Regions from separate parts of the Kitasatospora sp. NPDC036993 genome, predicted to be linked through region 2. Evidence: riboswitches for the same ligand, from Rfam matches in the RefSeq annotation. Region 2 holds a riboswitch; the other holds the start of a gene.
What was found. A riboswitch is a leader RNA that binds a small molecule or an ion and turns the genes downstream of it on or off. The one in region 2 is predicted to bind thiamine pyrophosphate.
Positions count from the first base shown of each region.

Region 1: it holds a riboswitch for thiamine pyrophosphate, as region 2 does, so the genes downstream of both, ACZ7C5_RS00540 (purine-cytosine permease family protein) here and thiO (glycine oxidase ThiO) in region 2, are expected to answer to the same signal.

Region 1 covers NZ_JBVJRP010000001.1:110,122-120,858, reverse strand. Annotated here, with positions in the region: gene ACZ7C5_RS00570 (aminopeptidase P family protein) at 1-1,054, opposite strand, end outside; gene ACZ7C5_RS00565 (PP2C family protein-serine/threonine phosphatase) at 1,235-2,701, opposite strand; gene ACZ7C5_RS00560 (bifunctional DNA primase/polymerase) at 3,319-3,954, shown strand; gene ACZ7C5_RS00555 (DUF5926 family protein) at 4,170-5,153, opposite strand; gene ACZ7C5_RS00550 (ATP-binding protein) at 5,223-5,807, opposite strand; gene ACZ7C5_RS00545 (glycerophosphodiester phosphodiesterase) at 6,079-6,903, opposite strand; gene ACZ7C5_RS00540 (purine-cytosine permease family protein) at 7,064-8,497, opposite strand; TPP riboswitch at 8,490-8,634, opposite strand; gene ACZ7C5_RS00535 (S1C family serine protease) at 8,843-10,621, shown strand; tRNA gene ACZ7C5_RS00530 (tRNA-Ser) at 10,685-10,737, shown strand, end outside.
Region 2 covers NZ_JBVJRP010000011.1:213,103-223,839, reverse strand. Annotated here, with positions in the region: gene pknB (Stk1 family PASTA domain-containing Ser/Thr kinase) at 1-1,441, opposite strand, end outside; gene ACZ7C5_RS24570 (thiazole synthase) at 1,544-2,341, opposite strand; gene thiS (sulfur carrier protein ThiS) at 2,346-2,615, opposite strand; gene thiO (glycine oxidase ThiO) at 2,612-3,796, opposite strand; TPP riboswitch at 3,791-3,903, opposite strand; gene ACZ7C5_RS24555 (NAD(P)/FAD-dependent oxidoreductase) at 4,023-5,231, shown strand; gene ACZ7C5_RS24550 (Rv2175c family DNA-binding protein) at 5,274-5,639, shown strand; gene thiE (thiamine phosphate synthase) at 5,639-6,292, shown strand; gene ACZ7C5_RS24540 (polyprenyl synthetase family protein) at 6,366-7,496, opposite strand; gene metF (methylenetetrahydrofolate reductase [NAD(P)H]) at 7,694-8,608, shown strand; gene ACZ7C5_RS24530 (hypothetical protein) at 8,825-9,712, shown strand; gene ACZ7C5_RS24525 (phytoene desaturase family protein) at 9,724-10,737, opposite strand, start outside.

The DNA of each region.
Region 1 (10,737 bases), on a different contig from region 2:
GGGCCTCGTACACCGCGTCGTAGATCGTGCGCTGGAGCTCGGTGAACCGGCCGTTGATCGGCAGGCTGCGGGTGACGTCGGCGGTGTAGAGGGTGTGGGTCTCCACGCCCGCGTCCAGCAGCAGCAGCTCGCCGGGACGCACGTCGCCGTCGTTGCGCACCCAGTGCAGGGTGGTGGCGTGCGGGCCGGCCGCGGCGATGGTGCCGTAGCCGACGTCGTTGCCCTCGACCCGGGCGCGGCGCCAGAAGGTGCCCTCGATCCAGCGCTCCGAGGTGCTGACGGCCTGGCCCAGCTCGCGGACCACGTCGGTGAAGCCCTTGACGGTGGCGTCGCAGGCGGCGCGCAGCTCGCCGATCTCCCACTCGTCCTTGACCAGCCGCAGGCCGCTCAGGAACTCCTTGAGCCCGGCGTCCCGGTCGGCGTCCAGGGCGTCGGCGAGCGCGTCCTCCAGGCCGGCGTCGTAGCCGCGGACGATCCGGGTCGGCACGGCGGAGTCCGCGGCCTTCGCGGCCAGCTCCTCGGCGGCCTTGCGGACGTCGCGGGCGGGCAGGCCGAGCAGCTGCTCCTGCTCGCTCAGGCTGTGCCGGCGGCCGACCCACAGCTCGCCGTTGCCGTCCAGCCAGAACTCGCCGTCCTCGCGGTTCGAGCGGGGCAGCAGGTAGAGCGTGAACTCGTGGCCGGCCGCGCCCGTCGGCTCGCCGACCAGCACCGCGTCCTCGGTCTGGTCACCGGTGAGGTGGACGTACTCGCTGGCGGCGCGGAAGGCGTAGTCGCAGTCGTTGGAGCGCACCCGCAGGTTGCCGGCCGGGACGACCAGACGCTCGCCGGGGAAGGCGGCGGACAGCTTGGCGCGGCGCTCGACCGCGTACGGGGCCTGGGCGACCGGGGCGAGGCCGTGCAGCTCGGTGTCGGCCCAGCCGGACTTCATCGAGTCGGCCAGCGCGTCGGAGATCTCGCCGTAGAGGCCGTTCTTGCGGCCCTTGGGCTGCTCGGCCTCCTCGCCGCCCTCGGCCTCGGGGTTCTCGGCCACCGCGGGGGTACGGTCCTCGGTCACGTGCAACGCCTCCTTGGGGGTGGTACCGCCGCCCCTCGGGGGAGGTGTCGGATCGCGACACGCGCGGGCGGCCGTGCGTCCATGGTACGGACGCCCGGCCGCTCGTCTGTTCGGGCCCGGTCGGAGCGGCCCGCGGGACGCCCCGGAGCGGGCTCCGGCCGGCCGGAGCCCGGCCCGGGCTCAGTCGAAGCGGGCCGCCAGCAGCATCAGGTCGTCGGTGTCCGCGCCGACGGCCTCCGGGGCCGGGCAGACGGCCAGCAGGTGGGCGCAGAGCCGGTCCGGGTCGATCCGCACGTCGCGCGGGGCGTCGGCGGCGGCCCGGCGCAGGTTGGCCTGCCCGGCGTGCAGGGTCGGGCCGCAGCGACGGGCCAGCCCCTCCGTGTAGAGCAGCAGGGTGTCGCCGCGCTCGGCGGTGAAGTCCACCCCGGGGGCCTCCCAGCAGGTCAGCATGCCGAGCGGGGCGGAGAGCGAGGTCTCCACGAACTCGGCGCCGTGCCGGCCGACCAGGACCGGCGGGCAGTGCCCGGCGCCGGCCAGGGTGATCCGGCGCTCCTCGGGCTCCACCCAGGCGTAGACGGCGGTGGCGGTGCGGGTCGGCTCGGTGGTCTTGAGCAGCAGCTCCAGGTCGCCCAGGACGGAGACCGGGTCCTCGCCCTCCAGCACCGCGTACGCCCGTAGCGCGGCCCTGATCCGGCCCATCGCGGCGGCCGCGCCGGGGGCGGAGCCGGGGCCCGCGCCGGGGCCGTCGCCGGAGACGGAGCCGACGGTGAGGCCGATGGTGCCGTCCGGCAGCGGGATCGCGTCGTACCAGTCGCTGCCGCTGGAGCGGTCCAGCCCGGCCGGGACGATCCGGGCGGCCAGCCGCAGCCCGGCCGCCTGGGGGAGCCGGTCCGGCAGCAGGCCGCGGCGCAGCGCCTCGGTGGTGCGCGAGATCCGGTCCGCCTCCAGTTGCTTGGCGAGCAGCGGGGAGGCGATCTCGCAGTAGTGGCGGGCGAGTTCGCGCTGGCACTCGGTCGGCTCGGCGGGCTCGTCGTAGAACCAGAGGGCGGCGGCCAGCGGGCCGTCCTCTGGGGTGGCGAGCGGCAGGCCGAAGGCGCCGCCGAAGCCGAGGTGGACGGCGAGTTCGCGCAGCCGGGCGCCGATGGCCGGGTCCTCGGCGAGGTCGCGGGAGTGCAGCTGGGCGGGCCGGTCCCGTTCGCGCAGCAGCCGGGCCAGCAGACTCTGCTCGGTCGGGACGGTCTCCAGGGCGCCGAGGCTGGCGCGGTCGAGGCCGTGGCCGACCGGCTGGCCGGGGCCGCCGCCGGGCAGCCTGGTGACCAGCATGCCGCGGCGGGCGCCGAGCAGGGCCGCGCCGGAGGCGAGGACGGTGTCCAGGGTGGCGGCCAGACCGCGGGTCCTGGCGAGCCGCTCGGTGTGCTCGTGCAGGCTGGTGATATCGGACAGACGTCCGGCCAAACGGTCCTGCACCGCGGCGGACTGCGCCGTGCGGTCGCCCGCCGAGCCGTCGTCCGTCGTGCCGTCCTGGGCGTCGGCGGGGCCGGTCCGTCCCGGCGGATCGAGGACGGTGAGCCCGCCTGCGCAGCCGGGCTCGCCCGGTTCGGCGGTCGTCGTCGAGGGGAGGGCCGTCGACGGGTGGGACTCGTTCATGCCGCCACTCCTGACGCGGTGCTACGTGCCATGCGAGACCCCCAGATAGGCCGATGTGGAGCGAGCACGGCCAAAGGGCGTGTTTCGCCTCGATTCGCTACTACTCGTCATTGATCGACAGCAATGCCACCACTTCTACACAGGCCATTCGGGGCATGTCCAGATCCAGGACGAGGCCGGTGCCCGGTTCCGCGTCCAGCGTGACCCGGCCGGGGGCGCGAGGGGGTCGTGCGCGCGCCGCACGGGCCCGGAGGCATGGAGCGGACCGCGAGCGGGCAGAACGGGGAGGACGGCCCGGGCGGCCGTCCGGATCGTATGTCCGTGCCGCCCGCGAGCCGGGCCGGCCGGAACTCTCTCACTCGTACGGTGGAACCAAGCGCGCCCGGGCGGCGTCCATCCGGTCGCGTACGGGATTCTCGTTCCAAGGGCTGTGCCGGTGCGCGGCCCTTCATGTCGTGCTCCACACCTGTTCCACGTCGTAGCCGCGCCGTCCGCCCAGCCGCCCCGCCCCGCCCCGCGCCGCCCGGGGCCCGCGCCGCGGCGGGCCCGCGCGGAGGATCCCGACGGACGCCGACGGGGCGGAGCGAAGCGAGCGGTCAGGGAAAGGAACGAGCGCCATGCGTGAGAACCCGAAGGACCGGTCGGAGAAACGCGCCGCCCGGCTGACCGCGGCCCTGACGGCCGCCGTCGACCACCGCTGGCCCGTGGTGCCGGGCGCCGTGCTGCGCGAGGGCTGCTGCTCCTGCGGCGACCCGGACTGCACCGTCCCCGGCGCCCACCCGCACGACCCCTCGCTGCTGGCCGCCACCACGGACGCCCGGATGGTGCGCTGGTGGTGGGAGCGGAAGAGCCCGGACGCACCGGTGATCGTCGCCACCGGCCCCACGGTCTCGGCGGTCAGCCTGCCCGCGGCGGCCGGTGCGCGGGCGCTGGTCTACCTGGGCGCGCTGCGGCTGCCGCTCGGTCCCGTGCTGGCGATGCCGGGCCGCTACGCACTGCTGGTGGCCCCGTACTCACTGGACGTGCTCGGTGAGATGCTCGCCCAACTCCCCTGGGTACCCGGGTCGTTGCGCTACCACGGGCCCGGCGGCTTCCTGTCGCTGCCGCCCGGCGGCGCGGCCGGGCCGGTGCGCTGGGTGCTGGCCCCGCGGCCGGGCGCCGGCGGCGGGGTCTGGCTGCCGCAGGTCGGGCCGCTGCTGGGGGAGTTGGTGGAGGCGACGGTCCGGTTGAACCACGGACGTTCGGCCTACTGAGGATCACCGGAACCGGGTCTGCATCGGGGCCGTCCACCGGGGTGTTACGGAAAACAAAAGATCCGGCCGCTGGCGACGGGGGATGCACCAGCGGCCGGACTCTTTAGACAGTAACAAGGATCCGCGCCCGCGCCAATTTCCAAGACGCCCTCCACGCCCGGAAATTGCGCGTTCAGCGCGACAATGTGACGCGTATCACGCGGATCCTGCGCGCTTTAGTTCAGGGTGACCTGACGGTTCACCAGGTTCGCGCGGGAGCGCCGCTCCTCGGCGGTCAGCGGGGTTCCGTCGGCGAGTACGGCGACGAGCCGCTCGGCGAACTCGGCGGCCGGCTTCTCGCAGTCGGCGGCGGTCATCGTGAGCGGGAGGTCCCACACCGGGACGGTCAGGCCGTGCGCGCGGAAGGAGCCGACCAGGCGGGTGTCCTGGCCGAGCGAGGCCTCGCCGGCCGCGTTCAGCCGGGCCAGCGCGTCCAGCAGCTGCTCCTCCGGCACGGTCATCACCCAGCGCAGGTGGTTCTTGTCCGGGGTGCCGCACCAGTAGGCGGCGTCGACGCCGGCGAGCTTCTCGGTCGGGATGGCCGAGGCGTTGGCGCGCTCCAGGGAGGCGGCGACCTCACCGGTGGCGGACTCGGCGTCCTCCAGCCAGAACTCGAATCCGGTGTGCACCACGGGCTCGAACCCGGCGGTGGTGTCCAGCAGGTCCTGGAGGCGGCGGCCGCCGGGGACGGTCCGGCGGGCCGGCACCGGGCTGCCGGGCTCGGTGGCCAGGGCCAGCTCCAGGGCGTCCGCGAGGTCGCGGCTGAGGTCGCCGGAGGCGGACTGGGTCTGGAGGCCGAGCAGCACCGAGCCGTCCTGGCGGCGCAGGGCCGGCCAGGCCAGCGGCAGCACGGTGGCCAGCGTCACCGACGGGACGTCGCCGCTCGCGCCCTCGGCCACCCCGGCGGCCAGCTTCAGCGGCACCGTGGCGGCGGGCACCAGCTCGCGCAGCGCCACCCAGTCGGCCTCGCCGGGCAGGCCCTCGAACGGGCGCTGCACCAGCTCCTGCACCGCGTGGGAGGCCTCCCGGCCGTGACACGCCTTGTACCGGCGGCCCGAGCCGCAGGGGCAGTCCTCCCGGGCCCCGACCACGGGGATCTCGCCCGTGACGGCGGTGGTGGACTGGCGCTGCGGCGCCTTCTTGGCGGCCTTCTTGCCCATGGTGCGGCTCTCCCGGGAACGGTGGTCCTGTGTTCCGGGAAGCCTAACGACACATTCCCCGGGCCCGGCTCACGCGCTACGGGCATCGCCTCCGGTGCGCCGGGCGTGCCGGGCTCTGGCGGGCAGCGCCGCCCAGACCGTGACCTCGCCGGGCGCGTCGCGCACGCCCCAGTCGCCGGCCAGCTGGTCGACGATGCTCAGGCCCCGGCCGCCGCGCGAGGTCAGCGACGGGCTCGCGGGCAGCGGCCGGGTGGCCGCCCCGCCGTCGGTGACCTCCAGGGTGAGCACTCCGTCGGCGTGGATCTGCCAGCGGACCAGCACCCCGCCGGCCGGCTCGGCCGGGCCCTCGGCGGGCTCCCGGCCGCCCGGTGCGGCGTGCGCCCCGGACGGGACGCCGACCAGCACCTGCCCGAGCACCTCGGCCTTGGCGCTGCGGCCCAGGGCCGGCAGCGGGCCGAGCGGACGGGCGTACCGACAGGCATTGCTCAACAGCTCGGAAAGGATCAGAACAGCATCATCGATGACCGGTTCCGGTATCTGCCGGTCACCCAGATCTCGACGCAGTCGGCGCCGTGCGACCCCGACACTCGCTGGGCCGTGCGGCACTGCCATGGTCGATGAAGTCGGCACTTCACGCGCCACCATCAACGCCACCCCCGGACCTCCTTCAGCGTATGCCGAGGGAGAGATGCCCCTTGGTAATGCGTCGGAAACGAGCACCGGACGATCCCGCGAGCCCATTTCGAGCGAAGCGACCGAAGGTGGACATCAGGTCATTCCGTGCTCACCCTCTGTCGCTCGCGCGCAAGAATTCCGGCAATTTCGTGCGAGGAAGGTTTGACTGCTGACCAGAGCGATCAGTCTGCTGCGGTGTGGCGCCGGGCGTGATGCCGGGTACGGCCGTGGGTACGGTGCCTGCGCCCGCTCACCGGCCGAGCTGCGCCAGCACCTCCGCGGGCCGGTTGGTGATGATCGCGGACACCCCCAGCTCCAGGCAGAGCTCGACGTCGGCCGGCTCGTCCACCGTCCACACGTGCACCTCGTGCCCGAGTTCGCGCAGCCGGGTCACCAGCTGCGGGCGGGCCCGGACCAGCTCGATGCCGGGGCCGGCGATCCGGGCCCCGCCCGGCAGCGGCGAGTCCGCGCGCAGCCGGCCGAGCAGCGGCAGCGTCCGCTCGAACAGGAAGACCCGCCGGAACCCGGGCGCGGTGGCGGCCACCCGGTTCAGCGCGACCGAGGAGAAGCTCATGATCCGGGCGGACGGGCGGTCGCCCTCCGGGGTCGCGCCGATCTTGAACCGCTCCAGCGTCCGCAGCAGCTCGGCCTCCACCCGGCCGCGGAAGCGCACCGGGTGCTTGGTCTCGATCGCCAGGTCCACCGGGCGGCCGCACTCCACCACCAGCTCCAGCAGGCGCTCCAGCCGCAGCACCCCGCGCAGCTCGGGGTCGGTGCTGGGGCGGCCGGTCTTCCAGGCGCCGAAGTCGTACGCCTCCAGCTCGGCGAGGGTCATGGCCGAAACGGTGCCCCGGCCGTTGGAGACCCGGCCGATCCGGCGGTCGTGCACGCAGACCAGCGCGCCGTCGGCGGTGACCCGGACGTCGCACTCCAGCGCGTCCGCGCCTTCGTCGAGCGCGCGCCGGTAGGCCGCGAGGGTGTGCTCGGGCAGCGCGTGGGAGGAACCGCGGTGGGCGATCACCTGGACGGGCGGCACGGTGCGCGCCGCCGTCGAGGACAGGTCTGGGCTGGTCACAGGGCCAACGATAGGCGGCGGAAGTGACGCGCAGACCAAGACGGCCCCAACCTGTGGGGCCGTCTTCGGGCGGTGGTGGCGCTGCCGGCCCCGGCGGTCGTGGCCGCTCCCGGGGGGCCCGGCAGACCCCGGTGAGCGCCGCCGGTGGCAGCCCCCGGCGTCAGCGCGCGGCGCGGCGGGTGAGCGGGGTGAGCGCCCAGGTGGCCAGGGCCGGCACCAGGAAGGCGAACAGCGAGGCCGAGGTCCACTCCTGCGGGGTGAAGTGCAGTGCCTCCCGGGCGGAGGTCCAGAAGTCCGTCCACCAGTCGGCCACCCCGGTCGGCGCGATGAGCTGGTAGACCGCGAAGCCCAGCGTCCACGGCAGCAGCATCAGCCAGCGGGACGGCGCGTCGGCGGAGAGGTTCCAGCCGTGGCGTCCGGCGCCGAAGAAGTAGTCCACCGCCAGCACGGCCAGCAGCGGAACGAACACCGAGCCGATCAGGCCGAGGAAGTTGCTGTAGGTGTCGGTGAACTGGTCGATCCGCAGCGCCAGCACGGTGGTCAGCACGCCGATCGCGCCGGAGAGCACCCGGCGGTCCGCCCTCGGCAGCAGGTTCTGCACCGACATCGCGGTCGAGTACACGTTGGCGAAGGACTGGTCCGTCTCGCGCAGCACCAGCACCAGCAGGAACAGCCAGCCGGCCCAGACCCCGAGGAAGGAGTCGAAGATCCGGTTCGGGTCGCCGTCCGACTGGAGCAGCGCCATCAGGCCGAGCACGTAGCACCAGACCTGGGCGATGGTGTAGCCGGAGAAGCTGCCCCAGAACGCCGAGCGCGGGGTGCGCGAGTGCCGGGTGTAGTCGGCGGCCAGCGGGACGAAGGAGACCGACATCGCGATCATCGCGTCGGTGGCGCCCAGGAAGCCGTGCCAGTTGCCGGCGCCCGGGTCCGGCACGCCCTGGCGGCCCAGCTGGACGGTGAGGTACACCATCGCCACCGCGACCGCCCCGGCCACGAAGCGGCGCAGCACCGCGATCGAGCCCAGCGGCCAGATCGTCAGCGCGGTGGTCAGCGCGCCCGCGAGCAGGACGAACAGCCAGCGGTAGCCGGTGGTGTGCGCGACGGTCTGCGCGCCCGCCGAGATGGTCAGCAGCTCGAACACGCCCCAGCCGACGCACTGCACGATGTTCAGCACCGTCGGCAGGTACGACAGCCGGGTGCCGAACAGCCCGCGCAGGTTCGCCATCGCGGGGGCGCCGGTGCGGGCGCCGATCAGCGCGGCCACGCCGAGCATCGCGGTGCCGACCGCCGTACCGACCACGATCGCCGTCACCGCGGCGGCCAGCGACAGCTCGCTGCCGGGGGCGCCGAGCACGGTGGCGGCGGTGGTGAAGCCGATCAGGCTGACGCCCAGGTTCATCCAGAGCGCGAAGTGGTCCCGGAAGCGCAGCGTGCGCGGCGGCTCGGTGTCCAGGACCAGCGGTGCCTCGACGTGCTGCGCGGGGCGCTCCAGGACGGCGGCGGCCGCCGGACCGGGGAGACCCTCGGACGCGGGATCGGGGAAACCCTTGGACGCGGGTGCGCCCGAAGAAGAGGATGGCGAAGCAGGCGGCATGGCCGATACTCCCTACGCCGGCATTACCCGGACAGGTTCCGGCGGTCAGCGCCCCCTCGAACGTCCGTCACTCCGGTGGCGTACGGTCGACATGCGCACTCTCAGCCTGGTGGGTCCAAGCTCCCGCGTGTCAGTTTGGAGCGACAGGCTAACCGGGACGGGGGCGAACGCCCAAGGCCGAAGGACGTGGGGTCCGCATCGCGGGACGTCCGGCGGGGGAGGGGAGCCCCGGCCGTCGGCACCGGCTAAGGATTCTTATGAGTTCTTCAGAGGGGTCCTTACGGCAATCGAATCGACTGTGCGAAAAACTATGGTCCTTGGTTCTGTCAGCTATGGAGGTCGTCCGTGAGCACTGAGCGCGAGGTTGGGCCCACCGGGCCGCAGGGGGAGCAGCCCGCCGGCCAGGGGGCGGCCGAGGCCGTTTCCGAAGGCCCCGCTCAGGGCGGGCACAACCCGACGATGGCCTTCCGGCGGGTGCCCGAGCCGGAGGCCGCGGAGGCCGTCGCGCCCGTCGAGGCCGCGCCCGTCGACGCCGTACCGGTGGAGGGCGGGCACAAGCCCACCGTCGCCTTCACCAAGGTCCCCGCGCCGGAGGCCCCCGTGGCGCCCGCCGCCGAGGAACCGGCCGTCGACCCGGCCACCGGCTACATCGACGCGCCGCCGCCGGTGCTGCCGCCCGCCCCGCAGGCCCCGGCGGCCCCCGTCGCGCCCGCGGCACCGGCCCTGCCGCCGGCCGCCAACCCGTACGCCACCCCGACCCACGGCGTCCCCGCCGCCGGTGCGCACGAGGGGTACGGCGCCGCCGCGCACGAGGGGTACGGTGCGGCCCCGGTCGCTCCCGGCGGTCCCGCCGCGCACGGCCACCACCCCTTCGGTGCCGGCCAGCCGCTCGGCGGCTGGGGCCCGACCCACGACTCCACCGCCGGCGGCGCGGGCTACCCCGGCGCGCCGGCGGGTCCGCTCGGCTACCCCGGTGCTCCGGGCGGCCCCGGCGGTCCGCGCAAGAAGGGCAGCCGTCTGGTCGGCCTGATCGCGGCCGTCGCCCTGGTCGCCGGTGTGGCCGGCGGCGCGCTCGGCGTGAGCGTCGCCGACCGCGCCGACCGCAACACCGCCGCGGACGACCACCGCAGCACCACCGTCCAGGCCAGCGACACCCAGAAGAACGAGCCGGCCCCCGGCTCGATCGCCGCCATCGCGCAGAAGGCGCTGCCCAGCGTCGTCACCATCAAGGCGCAGGGCAACGGCGAGTCGGGCACCGGCACCGGCTTCGTCTTCGACACCGAGGGTCACATCCTCACCAACAACCACGTGGTCGCGCCGACCCTCAGCGGCGGCAAACTGACCGTCAAGTTCGCCGACGGCAGCTCCTACAACGCCTCGGTGCTGGGTCACGCCGAGGGCTACGACGTCGCCGTGATCAAGATCGACAACCCGCCCAAGAGCAAGCTGACCCCGCTGCCGCTGGCCGACTCCGACAAGGTCAACGTCGGCGACGCCACCGTCGCGATCGGTGCGCCGTACGGCCTGGAGTCCACCGTCACCAGCGGCATCATCAGCGCCAAGGACCGTCCGGTGGCCTCCGGCGACGAGACCGGCTCGCAGGCCTCGTACATGAACGCCCTCCAGACCGACGCCTCGATCAACCCCGGCAACTCCGGTGGCCCGCTGCTCGATTCGGGCGGCGCGGTGATCGGCATCAACTCGGCGATCCAGTCCAACGCCTCCGCCAACGGCCGGGCCGGCAGCATCGGCCTGGGCTTCGCCATCCCGATCAACCAGGCCAAGTGGGTCGCCGACACCCTGATCAAGACCGGCAAGCCGGTCTACGCCAAGCTCGACGTGCTGCGCAACGACGACTACAAGGGCGACGGCGCGCAGATCCAGACCAAGGACATCCAGGGCCAGCCCGCCGTCACCCCCGGCGGCGCGGCCGACAAGGCCGGCCTCAAGCCGGGCGACGTCATCACCAAGCTCGGCGGCGTCCCGATCGACAACGGCCCCGCCCTGGTCAGCCGGATCTGGACGCACAAGCCCGGCGAGACCGTCGACGTCGAGTACACCCGCAACGGCCAGACCCTCAACACCAAGGTCACCCTCGGCCAGCGCGAGGGCGACCAGCCGTGACCGCCGGCCGCACGGAATCGTGTGCGCCGAACCCCGCCGGACCCGTTAGGCTGACCTCCGCCTGGAGAGCTGCCCGAGCGGCCTAAGGGAACAGTCTTGAAAACTGTCGTGCGGTG
Region 2 (10,737 bases):
CCGTGGCGGCGTCGGCGGCGCTCCTGCCGGTGAGGTCGGGCACCGCGATCCGCTTGGGGCCCTTGGAGACAGTGACGGTGACGCTGTCGCTCTTGCGGGTGCGCGCGCCCACCCCGGGGTCGGTGGAGATCACCTGCCCGGACGGGACGGACTCGCTGAACACCTCGACGAACTTCCCGTGCAGGCCCTGCCCGTCCAGGACCCGCTGGGCCTCGGCCCGGTCCCTGCCGAGCACGCCGGGCACCGAGCCGTACAGCCCCTCGGAGATCCCGTAGGTGGCGCCGCCGATCGCCAGCACCAGGGCGGTCAGCGCGGCCGTCCAGATCAGCGGCTTGCGGGGGAGCCGGCGCAGCAGGCCGGGCCGGCGCCGGCGCACCGGGGCGGGCTCGTCGTACGGGCGCGGCTCGGCGAGCAGCTCGTCCATCAGCTCCGGCGGCATGTCCAGCACGCTGGTGCGTTCCTGCGGCGGGGCGTCGGCGGGCCACGGCAGCGGCTCGATCACCGAGGTCGGCTCGCTGGTCGGGTAGCGCGGGCTGGGCCGGGTGGAGGCCGGCGGCTCGGCGTCCAGCTCGGCCGGGGTGAGGGTGCGGCGGACCCGCTGGAGGGCGGCGAGCAGCTCGACCGCGTCGTACGGGCGGGCGTCGGCGGACCGGGCGCAGGCGCCGGCCACGATCGCGTCCAGCCCGGGGCCGACGGCGGGGGCGACCAGCGAGGGGGCGGGGACGTTCTCGTGCAGGTGCTTGTACATGACCTGGACGGGGTTGTCGCCGGTGTGCGGGCGGCGGCCGGTGAGCATCTCGTACAGCAGGATGCCGGCCGCGTAGACGTCCACCCGCTGGTCGGTGGGGGCGTCCGGGAGGATCTGCTCGGGGGCCAGGTAGGAGACCGTGCCCAGGACCGTGCCGCCGGTGGCTGTGCTGGTCGAGGTGGGCGCGCCGTCGGCGGTGCCGAGCACCCGGACCAGGCCGAAGTCGGCGACCTTGACCAGGCCGCCCTCGGTGATCAGCACGTTCTCCGGCTTGACGTCGCGGTGGACCAGCCCGGCCCGGTGGGCGGAGCCGAGGGCGGCGAGCACCGGCTCCAGCACGTCCAGCGCGGCCCGGACGGACAGCGCGCCGCGGTCGCGCAGCAGGTCGCGCAGGGTGCGGCCGGGCACGTACTCCATGGCGAGGAAGACGTGGCCGCCGTCCGCGCCCTGGTCGAAGACGTTGACCACGTTGGGGTGGGTGAGCTTGGCGACCGCCTTGGCCTCGCGGATGAAGCGGGCGGTGAAGCCCTCGTCCCCGGCCAGCGAGGGGTGCATCACCTTGAGCGCGACCACCCGGTCCAGCCGGGTGTCGGTGCCCCGGTAGACGGTGGACATCCCGCCGGTCGCGATGCGCTGCTCGACCCGGTACCGGTTGTCGAGCAGGCTACCGATCAGGGGGTCGTGCAGTGCCATGTCCACCCGGTGAGTCTAGTGCCGCCGCGCCCGGCCGGGCCCGGAGGACACCGCCCGCCGGCCCGGCTGTGCCCGGCTTGTGACACGGTCCCACCGGCGCGTTCAGAACGCCGGGTGCTCCCGGGTGTCCAGATCGGCCCGGCCGGCCATCGCGGAGGAGGCCTCGGCGTGGAAGCGGCGCGGGATGCGGCCGGCCCGGCGGGCGAGCCGGCCCGCCTCGGCGGCGTGCCGCATCGCCTCGGCCATCAGCACCGGGTCCTGAGCCCTGGTCACCGCGGAGGCCAGCATCACCGCGGAGCAGCCCAGTTCCATCGCCAGCGCCACGTCGGAGGCGGTGCCGGCGCCGGCGTCCAGGATCACCGGGACGCCGGCGCCCTCCACGATCAGCTGGAAGTTGTGCGGGTTGCGGATGCCCAGGCCCGAACCGATCGGCGAGCCCAGCGGCATGATGGCCGCGCAGCCGACGTCCTCCAGCTTGCGGGCCAGCACCGGGTCGTCGTTGGTGTACGGCAGGACGGTGAAACCGTCGTCGACCAGAGTCTCGGCGGCGTCCAGCAGCTCGATCGGGTCGGGCAGCAGGGTGCGCTCGTCGGCGATCACCTCCAGCTTCACCCAGTCGGTGCCGAGCGCCTCGCGGGCCAGCCGGGCGGTCAGCACGGCCTCGCCGGCGGTGAAGCAGCCGGCCGTGTTGGGCAGCACCCGGATGCCGTTGCGGGTCAGCACGTCCAGGACGGAGCCCTGGGTGGTGGCGTCGACCCGGCGCATCGCGACGGTGGTCAGCTCGGTGCCGGAGGCGAGCAGCGCGCGCTCCATGACCTCCAGGCTGGGCGCGCCGCCGGTGCCCATGATCAGCCGGGAGGAGAAGGACGTCCCGGCGATGGTCAGAAGGTCGTCGGCCATTGGTTCAGCCTCCCTGTACGGCGGTGAGGATCTCGATCCGGTCGCCGGGGCTCAGTGCCGTCGCGGACCACGAACTGCGCGGCACCACGGCCTCGTTGAGTGCGGCGGCGACGCCGGTGTTGGCGGCGCTGACGGTGGCCACCAGCTCGGCGAGGGTGGTCGTGGCGGGTGTCCTGCGGGGCTCGCCGTTGACGGTCAGGGCGATCTCGTGCGGTGCGGTCCCGTGCGGTGCGGTGCCGTGCGAGGCGGTCTCGGGGGGTGCGGTCTCGGTCATGCGGAGGCCTTCGTCGTGGAGCGGTCGGGGGAGAAGCGCAGCGGCGTGAACGGCCGGGCCAGATCGGGGACTTCACCGGTGGCCAGGTGCTCGGAGACCAGGTCCGCGGTCACCGGGGTGAGCAGCACGCCGTTGCGGTAGTGGCCGGTGGCGGCGACCAGGCCGGGCAGGGCGGTCGGGCCCAGTAGCGGGGCGTTGTCCGGCGAGCCGGGGCGCAGGCCCGCGGAGGTCTCCACGAGCGGGAGTTCGGTGATCCCGGGGATCAACTCGTGGGCATCCCGCAGGAGTTCGTACACCCCGCCGGCGGTGACCGTGGTGTCGTAGCCCTGCTCCTCGGTGGTCGCGCCGACCACCAGCTCGCCGTTCTCGCGCGGGACGACGTACAGGTGCTGCCCGCGGACGACCGCGCGGACGTTGCGGGAGAGGAACGGCCGGTAGGACTCGGGAACGCGCAGCCGGAGGATCTGGCCCTTCACCGGACGGATCGCGGGCAGCACGTCCTGCGGCAGGCCGGGCAGCCGGTGGCTGTGCGGGCCGGCGGCGAGGACGACCTGCCCGGCGGTCACCGTCCCGCCGGTGCTCAGCCGGGCGCCCACCGCGCGGCCGCCCCCGACCAGCAGCTCGACCGCCTCGGCCCGGTGGAGCAGGACGCCCGCGCGCTCGCAGGCGGCGGACAGGGCGGTGAGCAGCCGGCGGGGGTCGACCTGGTGGTCGTCGGCGACGTGCAGGCCGCCGCGCACGCCGGGGGCGAGCATCGGTTCGAGCCTGCGGGCCTCCCGGCCGGTCAGCCAGGTCGAGTCCAGGCCGAGCCGCTGGTGGAAGGCGTGCAGTTCGCGCAGCTCCGCGCGGTCGTCGGAGTCCTGGGCGACGGCGATCGTGCCGCAGCGGCGGTAGCCGGTGTCCAGGCCGCCGCTCGCCTCCGTCAGTTCGGCGGCGAACGCCGCGTACCGCTCGTTCGAGGCCATCCCGAGGCGCAGCAGCGGCTCCTCGCCGTACTGGAGCTCGGTGACCGGGGCGAGCATCCCGGCCGCGACCCCGGCGGCGCCGTGGCCGGGATCGGGGTCGACCACGACCACGTTCCGCACGCCGCGCTGCGCGGCCCGCCAGGCGACGGCGAGGCCGATGATGCCCCCGCCGATCACCAGGACGTCCGTGCGGGCGCCCGGTAGCAAGCGTGACAAGGCAGCTCTTCTCCCTTCGCCGGTATGACCCGGATCAGGTTCGGACGGTCGCAGGCCGTGTCAGCCCGCCTCTCAGCCCGGTGCGCCGGGCTCCCGTGTGGTGCTCCCACCATAACGCCGGGGGTCGGCCCGGCCGAAGGCCCGTACGCAGGGCGGACGGCGGAGGGGCCGCGGGCCCGTACGGGGGACGGGACGGCCCGCGGCCGCCGTCCGGCCGCTGGGTACAGTGACGGGCGTGGCAGAGCTGAGCGCAACGGATCAGGTGGTCGTCGTCGGAGCCGGGCTGGCCGGGGCGCAGTGCGCCCTCAAGCTGCGGCAGGGCGGGTGGCGGGGACGGATCGCGCTGGTCGGCGAGGAGCCGCACGCGCCGTACGACCGGCCGCCGCTCTCCAAGGACGTGCTGCTCGGCAAGACCGACTCCACCGCCCTGGACATCGACTACGACGGGCTCGGCATCGAGCTGCTCACCGGCCGCCGCGCCACCGGCCTCACCCCCGGCGTGCTGCACACCGACGCCGGCGACCTCCCGTACGGCTCGCTGGTGATCGCCACCGGCGCCGTCCCGCGCGCCCTGCCCGGAGCCGAGCGGGCGCACCTGCTGCACACCCTGGACGACGCCCTGGCGCTGCGCGCGCTGCTGCGCCCCGGGCTGCGGCTGGTGCTGGTCGGCGCGGGCTGGATCGGCGCCGAGGTGTCCACCGCGGCCCGGGCGGCGGGCTGCGAGGTGACCGTGGCCGAGGCCGGTCCGGCGCCGCTGCCCGGCGCGCTGCCGGCGGAGATCGGCTCGGCGATGGCCGCCTGGTACGCCGAGGCGGGCGTGGACCTGCGCTGCGGGGTGGGCGTGGCCGCCGTCGAGCCCGGCGCGGTGCTGCTGGCGGACGGCTCGCACCTGCCCGCCGACGAGGTGGTGGTCGGCATCGGCGCCCGGCCCGCGACCGGCTGGCTGGCCGGCACGGGGGTCGAGCTGGACGCGGCCGGCGCCGTCGTGGTGGACGGGCGGCTGCGCACCTCGCTGCCCGGGGTCTTCGCGGCCGGCGACTGCGTCAGCTACCCCTCGGCCCGGGCCGGCGCCCGGCTGGCCGTCCAGCACTGGGACCACGCCCTGCAGTCCGGCGAGGCGGTGGCCGCCGCCGTCCTGGGCGCGGACGCGCCGGCCTACGACCCGGTGCCGTACTTCTGGTCCGAGCAGTTCGGGCGGATGGTCCAGTACGCCGGCCGGCACGCCGAGGGCGACGAGCCGCTCCGGCGCGGCAGTCCGCAGGACGCCGGCTGGTCGGTGCTCTGGCTGCGCGACGGGGTGCCGAGCGCGCTGCTGACCGTGGACCGGCCGCGCGACCTCACCCAGGGGCGGAAGCTGATCGAGCGCGGCACCGCGCTGGACCCGGCCCGCGCGGCCGACCCGGCGGTGCCGCTGAAGGCGGCCGTCGCGGGGTAGCGCCTGGTGCGCGGTGGGCCGTGGAGGTGGCAGTCTGGTGGCGTGAGTGAGATCGAAAGCAAGATTGAAGCCCTGGTCACCGACTGGATGTACCTGCCCGACATCTCGGAGCAGTGGGGGGTCCGGGTCACCGAGGTACGTGACCTGGTCAAGAACGGCGGCCTGATCGCCGTACGGCGCGGGCCGAACAAGTCGCTGCAGGTCCCGGCGGCGTTCATCGACGGCCCGGGCCTGGTCAAGCACCTGTCCGGCACCCTGACCGTCCTGCGGGACTGCGGGTACGACGACGTGGAGATCCTGGAGTGGCTCTTCACCGAGGACCCGTCGCTGCCCGGCAGCCCGATCCAGGCGCTGCGGGAGAACCGTGGCACCGAGGTGAAGCGCCGCGCCCAGGCGATGCTGATCTGATGGCGGCGGACACGCCGCGCACCCGGCTGGCCGACGCCCGGCTCTACCTGTGCACCGACGCCCGTCGGGAGCAGGGCGACCTCGCCGACTTCCTGGACGAGGCGCTGGCCGGCGGGGTGGACATCGTCCAGCTGCGCGACAAGGGCCTGGAGGCCAGGCAGGAGCTGGAGGTCCTGGAGGTCCTCGCCGACGCCTGCCGCCGGCACGGCAGGCTGCTGGCCGTCAACGACCGCGCCGATGTCGCCCACGCGGCCCGGCCGGACGTGCTGCACCTCGGGCAGGACGACCTGCCGGTGCCGGCCGCCCGGGCGATCCTCGGCGAGGACGTGCTGATCGGGCGTTCCTGCCACGCCGAGTCCGAGGTGGACGCGGCGATCGACGAGCCCGGGGTGGACTACTTCTGCACCGGTCCGGTCTGGCCGACCCCGACCAAGCCGGGCCGCCCGGCGCCGGGCCTCGGCCTGGTCTCGTACGCGGCGAAGCGGACCACCGACCGGCCGTGGTTCGCGATCGGCGGGATCGACCTCGGCAACCTGGACGAGGTGCTGGCCGCCGGGGCCCGCCGGATCGTCGTGGTCCGGGCCATCACGGCCGCGGCGGACCCGCGGGCGGCCGCCGCCGAACTGTCCGGCCGGGTGCGCGCCGCGCTCTGACCACCCGGGTTCTGACCACCCGGGTTCTGACCCACCCGGGCCGTACGGCGGGCCCGGAGGCCGCCGCCGTCCGTCAGTACTTGCGGACGGTGGCGGCCTCGGCCAGTGCCAGCAGCACCGTGCGGGCCCGCTCGTCGGCGAGCGGCGCCGCCTCCAGCGCGGCCAGCGACTGCCGCATCAGCTCCTCGATCCGGCGTTCCACCAGCTCGGGGGCGCCGCTGCGGGCGATCAGCCCGCGCAGCCCGGTGACCTCCTCGGCCGCGAGGTCCGGCGCGCCGAGCCGCCCGTCCAGGTGCCGGGCGTCCGCGGCCGACAGGCCCCGCATCGCGTGCGCGACCAGCAGGGTGCGCTTGCCCTCGCGCAGGTCGTCACCGGCCGGCTTGCCGGTGACGGCCGGATCCCCGAAGACGCCGAGCAGGTCGTCGCGCAGCTGGAAGGCCTCGCCCAGCGGCAGCCCGAACGCCCCGTACGCCTCGACCAGCCCGGGACCGGCGCCGGCCAGCAGCGCGCCCACCTGGAGCGGCCGCTCGATGGTGTACTTCGCGGACTTGTAGTGCAGCACGGTCTGCGCCCGCTCCAGCGCGCCCTCGTCCGTCGAGTCGCCGGCCACCGGCTCCAGCACGTCCAGGTACTGGCCGAGCATGACCTCGGTGCGCATCAGGTCGAACACCGGCTTCGCGGCCAGCGCCGCGGCCGGGTCCAGGCCCGAGCGCAGGAACAGCTCGTCGGACCAGATCAGCAGCAGGTCGCCGAGCAGCACCGCGGCGGAGGTGCCGTACTGCTCGCGGTCGCCGCGCCAGCCGCTGTCGCGGTGCAGCGCCTCGAAGCGGCGGTGGATCGAGGGCAGGCCGCGGCGGGTGTCGCTGCGGTCCATCAGGTCGTCGTGCACCAGGGCGCTCGCCTGGAGCAGCTCCAGGGCGGCGGCCGCGTTGGCGATGCCCTCGCCGGTGGCGCCCCCGGCCGGGCCGCCGGCGCCGCGCCAGCCCCAGTAGCAGAAGGCCGGGCGCAGCCGCTTGCCGCCGTCCAGCAGGAAGTCGCGCAGCGCGTCGGCGGCGGGGACCAGCTGGGGCGAGATCTTGCCGAGCAGCACGGACTGGCCGTCGATGAAGGCGGCGAGCGCGGCGTTGACGCGGGTGCGGACGTCCTCCACGTCAATGGGATTGGCCGCGCTGGGGTTGGCCGGCCGGGTGCTGGACGAGGTCACGATGGGGCTCCGCTGGTTCGCTGGGGTGCAGCAAGCGTAGCGGGGCGACTGGGAACGGATGTGCGAGCGGCGGCGCCGGGGGCGCTCCCGGAGGTGCCGCGGAGAGGCGCCGGGCGAACCGGAACGCCGTCCACTTGTTGTCTCAATAAATGGACCTGGGTTGTCCGGCCCCTTCGAACGCCGGATAGCCTGCCAGCATGGCACTCGGCATCGCTTCCACGAGGACGGATCGCGCACTGACGGTCCGCGAACTCCTGACGGCCGGCAAGCGCTCCTTCTCCTTCGAGTTCATGCCGCCGCGCACCGAGGTCGGCGAGCAGAAACTCTGGGACGCCATCCGGCGACTCGAACCACTCGACCCCAACTTCGTCTGCATGACGTACGGCGCGGGCGGCTCCTCACGCGAACGCACGGTCAACATGGTGGGCCGGATCGCCACCGAGACCACGCTGACCCCGGTCGCCCACCTCACCGCGGTCGACCACTCGATCGCGGAGCTGCGCAACATCATCGGCCAGTACGCCGACCAGGGCGTCCGGAACGTCCTCGCGGTCCGGGGCGACCCGCCCGGCGACCCGATGGGCGAGTGGGTCAGCCACCCCGAGGGCGTCACGTACGCCTACGAGCTGGTGGAGCTGATCAAGGGCATCGGCGACTTCTGCGTGGGCGTCGCCGCCTCGCCGAACATGCACCCGCGTTCGACCGACTGGGACGACGACATCCGGCACTTCGTGGCGAAGGTCCGCTCCGGGGCCGACTACGCGATCACCCAGATGTTCTTCGAGGTGGACGACTACCTGCGGCTGCGCGACCGGGTGACGGCCGCCGGCTGCGAGACGCCGATCATCCCGGAGATCATGCCGGTCACCAACGCCAAGCAGCTGGAGCGCTTCCCGCAGCTCAGCGGTTCGGCCTTCCCCGCCGACCTGGAGGCCCGCCTGCGGGCGGCCATCGACGACCCGGCGGCGCTGCGGGCCATCGGCATGGAGCACGCCACGGCGATGGCCGAGCGCCTCCTCGCCGAGGGCGCGCCCGGTCTGCACTTCATCACGCTGAACCACTCGACGGCGACGCTGGAGATCTACCAGAACCTGGGGCTGCACCAGCGCTGAGCGGCGGGCCCGGCCCGGCGCCGGGAGACCGGGCCGGGCGGGTGTCTCCGCGGCGCCGGCGCCGGGTGTTCACGGGCCCGTCACCGTACCGACGGTGGCGGGCCCGGACGTGTGCGGCCGGTGTCCGGGGGGTGGGAACGCGATGCGGTACCCCGGCCGTTGAACCGGTACAGTCGCCGCACACGCGTGGGCACGCGAGCTGGAGGTAGCGGGCGGATGGGCATCGGATACCTGCTGCTGTACGTCGCGTTGGCGGTGGTGGCGCTCTGGCTGGTCGCGGAGGTGCTGCTGCAGAACCGGGCGCCGCTGCACTGGCGGGCCCTGGCCCTGACCGGCTTCCTGGGCGTGGCCGCCGGGATGAGCCTCGGGTCGGTCGTGGTGATCGGGGCCGGCGCCGCGCTGTTCGCGGTCGGCCAGACCTTCGTCACCCTTTCGGTCAAGCGCGGCCACCAGGCCGGCTGGTCGCTGCGGAAGTCCGACGGCAGCCTGCCGGGCCCGCTCGCCAAGGTGCCGCTGCTCGGCGCCCTCACCGGCGGCGCCGCCGCGGTGGCGGCGGCCGCGGTCGCCCGGAAGCGGATCGGCGAGGTCAGCGCGGTCGAGGAGACCCCGGCCGCGGTGCAGGTTCCGGTACCGGACGAGCTCCCGGCGGAGGTGCCCGAGGTCGAGCAGACCGCCGCCTTCGAGATGCAGGAAATCGCCCAGGACGGCGTCTACGCCACCTCGTACTACGAGCAGCAGCCGCAGATCCCGCAGCAGCCCCAGGACCCGTACGCCGCCACCTACCAGGGCGGCTACGACCAGCAGCAGTGGCAGACCCAGCAGCAGCCCGCCTTCGCCTACGACCAGCAGCAGCCCTACGGCGGCTACCCCCAGTACCAGCAGGACCCGTACGGCGGCTACCCGCAGCAGCAGGGCCAGCAGCAGGACCAGTACGCCGGCTACCAGCCGCAGCACCAGCAGCCCTGGGACCCGAACGCCCAGCCCCAGCAGCACGAGCAGTGGCAGCCCCAGCCCGAGCAGCACACCCAGGGCATCCCGCAGCAGCCGGTGTACGACCAGAACTACGGCTACCAGCAGCAGGACAACACCTGGCACCAGGGCTGAGCCGCAGGCCGTCAGGCCGGGCCGATCAGGCCCGCGGCGATGCAGGCCGACATGCCGACGCGGGCCAGCCCGCCGCCGGGGTGGGCGTTGCCGCCGACCAGGTAGAGGCCGGGGACGGGGGACTCGTTGGCGGCGTGCAGCCCCGGAAACGAACAGGCGAGCACCGGGCGGGCGACCGAGCCGCCGAGGGCGCCGGTCTCCCTGCGGGTGTCCTCCGGGGTGCGCACGACCCGCCACAGCACCCGCTCGCGCAGCCCCAGGCCGGCCGCGTCCACGTGGGCGAGCAGCCGGTCGGCGTAGCGGTCGGCGACGCCGGGGGCCGTCCAGTCGACGTCGCCCTGGGCCGGGACGGTCGCCGTCAGCACCACGCTCTCGTGGGCGTCGTCGGGCCGCAGCGACGGGTCGTCCGGGCGGAGCACCTGGACGGTGGGGCGTTCGCAGGGCGGCTCCGAGAGGGTGAGGGCGTTCTCCTCGGCGGCCGGGTCGGCCGCGTGCACCACCGTCCGGTGCACGGTGCCCTCGGGCCGGGGCCCGCGCAGGGCCAGCAGCACGCTGAACCGGCCGGGCACCTCGAACGGTTCCCACCCGTCGGGCTCCGTCCCCGGCCACTCGGCGAGGCCGTGGCGGAACAGCGCGGCGGTGTCCATCGCGGAGACCACCAGGTCGGCGTCGATCCGGCCGTCCGCCGTCTCGACCCCGCGGGCCCGGCCGCCCTCGACGACCACCCGGGTGACCGGGGTGTCGAAGCGGAACCCGACCCCGCGCAGTTCGCAGCGCCGGTAGACCGCGTCCGCGAGGGCGCGCAGGCCGCCCCGGACGTACCAGACCCCGAAGGACTGCTCCATGTACGGCAGCACGGTGGCCCCGGCCGGGGCCTGGCCGGGCGGCAGGCCGTACCGCAGCGCGGCCTCACCCAGCAGGGCGGTCAGGCCGGGGTGGCCGTCGAGCTGCCGCCGGGCGACGGTGTCGAGGGTCCACCGGACCGGCTTGCGCAGCCGGGCCAGGCCGGTGCGCGGCGGGACGGG